One region of the Pseudocitrobacter sp. CD920760 genome, then DNA from elsewhere that is predicted to be linked to it. Evidence: predicted binding sites of a transcription regulator. Region 1 holds the regulator's gene; the other holds the start of a gene.
What was found. Region 1 encodes PhoB, which activates phosphate uptake and scavenging genes when phosphate is short. Its sites were predicted from a motif close to CTGTCATAAAACTGNCNNAT; they were not measured.

Region 1 (4,430 bases):
ACAGCGGGCCTACGGCCAGATAACAAACGGTCGCCAGCAGGACGCCTGCGACTTTACCAATTGGCGTGCTGAGGCTATCGACGCCACCGCCAACTTTTGCCAGCGCGACAACGGTCAACACAGGCAGACCGACTGCGGTAATCAAAAAGCCGAGCGCGGCGATCCAGACGTTCGGACCCGCCTGTAAACCGACCATTGGAGGGAAAATGATGTTGCCAGCGCCGACAAACAACGCAAAGGTCATAAAGCCCAGAGCGATGATATCGCGTGTTTTTAACTGATGGGTCATATGTAACTACTGCCTGTGGATGTGGTGTTGTACAAATAAAAAACTTTGCGCTCGCTCCAACGGAATCTTTCAGAGGAAACAAGCAACAAACTCAGCGGGATATGCTCCCTTCGTAGCGTGAGGAAGAATAGTTTTTTGATTTGCTACGTAAATACAGTCTGATTCCTACTGCATTAGGCGCAATTTAAACGCTTATAACGTTTTAAAGCAATATGGGATCGCAAAACCAGACGATTATACCGATAGTAAAGACAAACCTGGAACGAATAACCAGATATAGGAAAAACACATGGCTGATCGTGCGAACAAAAAAGCGTCAGTTGTTCATTAATTATTCGAGGGCAAATTGACTGCAAAGTAAACAGACCAGCCGGGGCTGGTCTGTGGAAACTCATCGTGACAAGCGCCTGTTCAGACGCTTTATTTGGCAATTAAACGTTCCGGTAGCAGGAAGCTGAAGCATGTTCCTTTCCCTGGCTGGCTTTCAATATCCAGACGGCTATCGTGATGATTCAACGCATGTTTTACAATCGCCAGCCCCAATCCGCTGCCGCCGGTCTGGCGGGAGCGCGCCTTATCCACCCGATAAAAACGCTCGGTTAAACGCGGAAGATGTTCCGCCGCGATGCCAGGCCCGTTGTCCTCCACGCTAAACAGCGCACCGTGTGGCGCATGCTGCCAGCGCACGGTGATTTTCGTGCCGGCAGGCGTATGATTCACCGCGTTGTACACCAGATTCGACACCGCACTGCGCAGTTGCTCTTCATTACCCAGCACTTTCAGCGTGTCATCAATCTCAAAATGAAGTTCATGCTGACGCTGACTGAGGGTCTGCGCTTCCCGCTCGACCACCCGCAGCATCATCGGCACATCCACCTTTTCATTGAGGGCCAGGGTCGGCGCAGCTTCAATTTTCGATAGCGTCAGCAGCTGTTTCACCAGCCCTTCCATACGCTGCGTCTGTTCACGCATGGTATGCAGCGCTTTTTCGCGCGTTGCCCCTTCCAGTACCTGCTCCTGAAGCATTTCCAGATAGCCCTGCAACACCGTCAATGGCGTACGCAGCTCATGACTGACGTTGGCAAAGAAGTTGCGCCGCGCGCCTTCCAACTGGTGCATTTGCGTGACGTCGCGCGCCACCATCAGCAACTGCCGGTCGGTATAGGGCATGATACGGATTTCCAGATGACGCCCATTATTGAGCACCAGATGCAGCGGTTTAAGAAACTCGCGTTGTTTAAGATGCTGCGTAAATTCTGGATAACGCAACAAGTTAAGAATATTTTGCCCGCTGTCGTCCGGCCAGCGCAGGCCAAGCAGCTGCTGCGCCAGGCCGTTACACCAGAAGATTGCGCCCTCTTCGGTGGTCAATACCACCGCATCGGGCAGCGATTCTGCGCCGCTACGAAAGCGTTTAATCAGATTCCCCAGTTCGCGGCGGCGTTTTTTATTACGCAACTGCATCTGGTTCAGACCGTACAGCAGGGGTTCCCAGCTACCGCGCCCCGGCGGCGGCGTCATGCTGCGATCAACCCATAACCACCAGGAAAGACGTAAAAGATTCCAGAAATGCCAAATCAACAACCCGGTCACTGCCGCCAGCAGAAACCAGGGAAGATGGCCGATGAGCAGCCCTAATATCAGGGCCGGGAGACAACACAAGAAAAGCTCAAAGGCGAGTCTTTTCCATGACAGCCGTTCCAGCACGCGTCACACTCCTGTCAACATTCAGAAACGAGCCGAAAAACGGTAGCCCGTGCCGCGAACGGTTTGCACCATACGATCGTGGCCGCTGTGTTCCAGCGCTTTACGCAGGCGGCGAATATGCACATCCACCGTGCGATCTTCCACATAAACGTTAGTGCCCCAGACATGGTTCAACAGTTGCTCACGGCTATAGACACGTTCAGGATGCGTCATAAAGAAGTGCAGCAACTTAAATTCGGTCGGGCCCATATCGAGCGGGTTTTCCCCGGTCATCACGCGATGCGAGGTGGGATCAAGGCTTAGGCCCTGCATCTCAATCACCTCTTCCACCGCCATCGGAGAGATACGGCGCATGACCGCTTTGATGCGCGCCACCAGCTCTTTTGGGGAAAACGGTTTGGTAATGTAATCATCCGCGCCGGTTTCCAGACCGCGTACGCGATCCTCTTCTTCACCGCGCGCCGTCAGCATCATGACCGGAATATCACGGGTCAGCGCTTCACGCTTGAGATGTTTAATAAACTGTAGCCCTGAGCCACCCGGTAGCATCCAGTCGAGCAGAATAAGATCGGGCCAGGGTTCATTGAGCTGATTCACCGCACTGTCATAATCTTCCGCCTCAATCGGCTGGAAACCATTTTGCTCCAGCACGAAACAGACCATTTCGCGGATGGGTGCTTCATCTTCAACGACCAGAATGCGTCTCGCCATTTTATGCCCTGTTTTTTTAGCCATCAGTATACATTCGGCGTCATTATGCGTCAGATTTATGACAGTTTTATGAAAAACATGACCGTAAAATGATGGCGCTTTACGAAATATGACACTCGCGGAATACACCCGTCGATCCTGCTGCCGGGGAATGTATAATCCCGGCTATGCTTTTTTCCCCACAGGGACGACGATGCGAATTCTTCATACTTCAGACTGGCACTTAGGCCAGAATTTTTACAGTAAAAGCCGTGCCGCAGAACACGATGCATTTCTGAACTGGCTGCTGGAGACCGCGCAACGCGAACAGGTAGACGCCATTATTGTGGCAGGCGATATCTTTGATACCGGCTCGCCGCCAAGCTATGCGCGCGAACTCTACAACCGCTTTGTGGTGAATCTGCAACAAACCGGCTGTCATCTGGTGGTGCTTGCTGGCAATCATGACTCAGTCGCCACGCTGAATGAATCGCGCGATATTCTGTCGTTCCTGAATACTACGGTGATTGCCAGCGCCGGGCATGAACCTTTTATTCTGAATCGCCGCGACGGCACACCTGGCGCTGTTTTCTGCCCGGTGCCGTTTCTGCGCCCGCGCGATATCGTCGTCAGCCAGGCCGGGCTTTCCGGTGCGGAAAAACAGCAGCATTTACTGGAAACCATTACTGACTACTATCAGAAACAATACCAGCAGGCCTGTACGCTGCGCGGCGACCGCCCGCTGCCGGTTATCGCCAGCGGCCACCTGACCACCGTCGGTGCCAGCAAAAGTGATGCCGTGCGTGACATCTATATTGGCACACTGGATGCCTTTCCGGCGCAAAACTTCCCGCCCGCCGATTACATCGCCCTCGGACATATTCATCGCGCGCAGAAAATTGGTGGCAGCGAGCATATTCGCTACTGCGGCTCGCCTATCCCGCTCAGCTTCGATGAAACGGGGAAAAGTAAGAGCGTTAACCAGGTGACCTTTGTCGAGGGTAAGCTTCAGGACGTCACGCCACTCGATGTCCCGGCCACGCAACCGCTGGCGGTTATTAAGGGCGACTTTGACAGCATCAGCAGCCAGTTGGCGCAGTATCGCGATGCCCCGTCAGAGCCCCCGGTCTGGCTGGATATCGAAATCACCAGCGATGAGTATCTGCATGATATTCAGCGTAAAATTCAGGTCATCACCGATGATTTACCCGTTGATGTGCTGCTGGTCCGGCGCAGCCGCGAACAGCGTCAGCGCATTCTGGACAACAGCCTGCGTGAAACCCTGAGCGAACTGGAAGTTGAAGAGGTTTTCCAGCGTCGGCTGGCGCTGGAAACGTTGGAAGAACCCCAGCAGGCGCGCCTGAAGGCGTTGTTTGATCTCACCGTTCACTCGCTTGATGAGGAGCCGCAGCCATGAAAATCCTCAGCCTGCGCCTGAAGAACCTTAACTCGCTGAAAGGCGAGTGGAAAATCGATTTCACCGCCGAACCGTTTGCCAGCAACGGCCTGTTTGCCATCACCGGGCCGACAGGCGCGGGGAAAACCACCCTGCTGGACGCCATCTGTCTCGCGCTGTATCACGAAACGCCGCGCCTCAACACGGTATCGCAATCGCAAAACGATCTGATGACCCGCGACACCGCCGAGTGTCTGGCGGAAGTTGAGTTTGAAGTACAGGGCGTGGCCTATCGCGCATTCTGGAGCCAGAACCGCGCGCGCAATCAGCCGGACGGCAACCTACAGG
Region 2 (4,430 bases), 1.9 Mb from region 1:
GTACGGGTCTGTTGCAGAACATGAGCCGTGACGAAGCGGAAGCGGTCATCGCGCACGAGATTAGCCACGTGGCTAACGGTGATATGGTGACCATGACGCTGATTCAGGGCGTGGTGAACACCTTTGTTATCTTCATCTCGCGCGTCATTGCGCAGATTGCCGCCGGTTTCCTGAGCGGTAACCGTGATGAAGGTGAAGAGGGCGGTAACGGTAACCCGCTTATCTATTTTGCGGTTTCAATGGTCCTTGAACTGGTGTTCGGTATTCTGGCCAGCATTATTACCATGTGGTTCTCGCGTCACCGTGAATTCCACGCGGATGCCGGTTCAGCGCGCCTGGTAGGGCGTGAAAAAATGATCGCAGCCCTGCAACGTCTGAAAACCAGCTACGAACCGCAGGAAGCCAGCAGCATGATGGCCTTCTGCATCAACGGTAAGTCCAAAACGCTGAGTGAGCTGTTTATGACTCACCCGCCGCTGGACAAGCGTATCGAAGCGCTGCGTACCGGTGAGTACCTGAAATAATGAAAAAGCGCCTCAATCGAGGCGCTTTTTTTTAGCTCTGTACGCGCGGTTGCGTTACCCTCAAGCCGCTAAACAGCGCTGCAACTACCGCCAGACTTCCTGCCAGCAGCAATGACACATGTGTCCCGCTATCGCCAAACGCATTAAACATCAACGCCACCAGCGCCGCACCGGTGCTTTGCCCCAGCAGGCGAGCCGTACCCAGCATCCCGCTGGCGCCACCGCTTCGCTGCCGGGGTGCGGCGGAAATAATGGTGTGGTTGTTGGGTGACTGAAACAGACCGAACCCTGCGCCGCACAGGATCATGCGCCAGATGATATCCAGATCGGAAGGCGATGAAGGTAGCAGAGCAAGCGCAAACAATCCGCAGGCCATTACCGCCATGCCAAGCGCACCCAGGAATCCGGCGTGGACTCGCTCAATTAAATACCCGGCCAGCGGCGCCATTACCATGGTGGCTAAAGGCCAGGGCGTCAGCAGCAAGCCCGTTTCCACTTCGCTGCGCCCCATCATGGTTTGCAGGAAGAAGGGAAGCGAGACCAGCGCCAGCATCTGCGCGCAGAAAGAACAGATAGACGTGCAAATAGAGAGTGAGAACAACGGGATACGCAGTAAATCGACCGGTAATAGCGGTACGGGTAAACGCAACTGACGACGGATGAAAAAGAAACCGACAATCAGTAACAGCACCACTTCCGCGACCACCTGCGTGGTCGATTGCCCCTGCGCAAACCCGCCCAGTGCGGTGATCAGCAGACCAAACGTCAGGGCATTCATGATTGCGCTTGGCAGATCGAAGCGCGTGGCCTGGCTGCGCGAACCGTTTGCGGGCAGATAACGCACCGCCAGCACCCACGAGATAATGCCCAGCGGCACGTTCACAAGGAATAGCCATTGCCATGACGCGACTGACAGAATCGCCGCCGCGATGGTCGGCCCGGCCGCTGAGGAGACGGCAACCACAAACGAGTTAATCCCCATGCCGCGCCCCAACTGGCGCTGTGGATAGATGAGCCGAATGAGCGCCGTATTCACGCTCATGAGCGCCGCGCCGCCAAGGCCCTGCGCCACGCGCGCAAGCGTTAGCATCTCCAGCGAATTCGACATCGCACACAGGCCAGACGCGAGGGTAAAGACAATCAGGCCGATTTTGTAGATCCGGTGATAGCCAATCATGTCCCCCAGAAAAGCCAGTGACAGCAGCGAGATGACGATAGCTATCTGATAGGCGTTGACTATCCAGATAGACGCTGCCGGTGAGGCATGCAGATCGCTGGCAATTGTCGGTAAGGCAACGTTGGCGATAGCCCCATCGAGCACCGCCATCGTAATACCGAGCACAATGGTTAAGATAGCGCCATACCGTTGAGGGACAGGTAAGCCATCTGAGAGTTTTTTATCCATGAGAAAAATGCGGTTTTTAAGAAATTATTTGTCAGAAAACTATTTTAGCATTGATTATTCGGCTGTATGTCGCAGATTTGTAACCAGGTTGCAGAAGATTCATTGCGACGAACGCTTTGCGAAATTATAATAAAAACCGGTTCTAATTTTTATAAAACAGTTGCGATGAGGTGATAAATGGCAGTTGCAGATTTGGATAAACAGCCAGATTCTGTCTCTTCAGTATTGAAGGTTTTTGGCATCCTGCAGGCGCTTGGTGAAGAGCGCGAAATCGGAATTACCGAACTGTCGCAGCGTGTCATGATGTCGAAAAGCACTGTTTATCGCTTTTTGCAGACCATGAAATCATTGGGATACGTTGCCCAGGAAGGGGAATCTGAAAAGTATTCGTTAACGCTTAAGCTGTTTGAGCTGGGCGCGCGCGCATTACAGAACGTTGATTTAATTCGTAGCGCAGACATTCAGATGCGTGAACTCTCGCGTTTGACGAAAGAGACGATTCACCTTGGTGCGCTGGATGAAGACAGTATTGTCTATATCCATAAAATTGACTCGATGTACAACCTGCGTATGTACTCTCGCGTAGGTCGTCGTAACCCGCTTTACAGCACCGCGATTGGTAAAGTGCTGCTGGCCTGGCGCGACCGCGATGAAGTGCGTGAAATTCTGCAGGACGTAGAATATAAGCGCAGCACCGATCGCACCATCACCAGCACCGATGAACTGATGCCGGTTCTGGATCTGGTTCGTCAGCAGGGTTATGGGGAAGATAACGAAGAACAGGAAGAAGGTCTGCGCTGTATTGGCGTACCGGTCTTTGACCGATTTGGCGTGGTCATTGCGGGTTTGAGTATTTCGTTCCCGACGCTGCGTTTCTCTGAAGAGCGCCTGCACGAGTATGTGGCGATGCTGCATACGGCGGCGCGTAAGATTTCAGAACAATTAGGCTATAACGATTATCCGTTCTGATTAGGCGCTTAATCAAAAAAAATGCCGCGATTATCGCGGCATTTTTTTATCCATTATCGACCACAGTTTCACTTTTTCGCAGGACTGGACAATCGGTCAGACCGATGATCCCACTGCTGGAATGAACGTATTGTGCTGTGCTGGTGCCTCGTGCGGTCAGATATTTACATTGTAGCCCCAAACCGCCAGCATTCTCCGTGCTGCCGATTAAAACACCATAACCGCTCAGCAATATGCCAATCCAGACAATGGCCAGTATAATAATTGTTCTGATCGCAAATCTCATGACATCCTCACGTCTTTTCTATCCTTGATAATAGAGTAGCTTTTCAATATTGCGAGACAACTCCATGATTCCTAAAAGCAGAATTTATCTGTACAGTTAGCCGCGGTTTAAGATGTCCGTGTTAATTTGATCGTCTGTTAATGCTATATGTCGTGGAGTGTGGAGTGAAAAAATTTCGGTGGGTGTTACTGATTGTCGTACTGGCGGCCTGTTTGCTGCTCTGGACTCAGACGCTCAACGTGTTGTGCGACCAGGATGTTCAGTTCTTTAACGGGATCTGCAGCATCAACAAATTCATTCCCTGGTAAAACATTTTTGCCATCAACGATTTCCTTCCTTAATACGAGTGGTAGAATAGCCCGTTCCTTTTGAGGTGGTGAAATGAGTGATCTAGTAAGTTCTGGGGCATTAAATCTGGCGTCTGTGGTGGTATCTGTTCTGCTGTTGGTCGTGGGGCTGGTACTTTGGTTCTTTGTTAACCGCGCAAGTTCGCGCACCAGTGAGCAAATTGAACTGCTTGAAGCATTGTTGGATCAGCAAAAGCGTCAGAATGCGCTGCTGCGTCGACTCTGTGAAGCCAATGAACCTGAAAAACCGGCAGTCGAAGAGAAAGCCGTTGAAGCAAAAAACGAAGATGAAGATGATTTCATTCGCCTGGTGGCAGAACGATAATCTTTTCTCCTCTTCACTCCGGCTGTCTCACCAGGCTGCCGGAGTCCGTAGGTTGCACCGCCGCGGTGCACGCAGTCATAACAACGGTATTACCTCTCCCTCTTATCCATCTTCCTGAAGCGTCTCAACGCAGGTCCAGTGTCGTTTCTCAATCACGTGTTCGTATCTAATTGTATTTATAATTAATTTTTTACCAGCCAAACAGCCTGGTCAATTATCCATCACCCAAATGTATGAGTGACGGATATCTGTTTTATTTGCGCAACTTACTAGCTGCATTTGCCGTACGGTATTAGCGAAACGTTTTTATTGCGCGGTGATAACGTTATGTCATTAAACGTTCATTATTTTGGTGCAACCTAAGTACATTATTTGGCTAGTGTGAGTCACGGCAGCAGTATAGCGAAACGTTACTTACTTATAACCGGTTATCAAAATGCACCTTTCGAAAATTAGCTCGAAAATATTCTAACGATATAAAAAAATGTTGATGCCGCTTCGCTTTTCTGGACGTACTGAAAATGTTGGACTATGGTAAAAAAGTCTTACGTTACCGTGAGGTAGGTGAGATAAA

Region 2: the regulator PhoB is predicted to act here: its motif matches at 1,996-2,015, upstream of kdgR (DNA-binding transcriptional regulator KdgR).

What each region holds. Positions count from the first base shown of each region.
Region 1 covers NZ_CM173490.1:1,204,257-1,208,686, reverse strand. The annotation lists gene brnQ (branched-chain amino acid transporter carrier protein BrnQ) at 1-289, opposite strand, end outside; gene phoR (phosphate regulon sensor histidine kinase PhoR) at 710-1,996, opposite strand; gene phoB (phosphate response regulator transcription factor PhoB) at 2,018-2,707, opposite strand; gene sbcD (exonuclease subunit SbcD) at 2,901-4,103, shown strand; gene sbcC (exonuclease subunit SbcC) at 4,100-4,430, shown strand, end outside.
Region 2 covers NZ_CM173490.1:3,126,520-3,130,949, reverse strand. The annotation lists gene htpX (protease HtpX) at 1-524, shown strand, start outside; gene AC1MKH_RS14700 (MFS transporter) at 556-1,929, opposite strand; gene kdgR (DNA-binding transcriptional regulator KdgR) at 2,107-2,898, shown strand; gene AC1MKH_RS14690 (YobH family protein) at 2,945-3,184, opposite strand; gene mgrB (PhoP/PhoQ regulatory lipoprotein MgrB) at 3,349-3,492, shown strand; gene AC1MKH_RS14680 (YebO family protein) at 3,566-3,856, shown strand.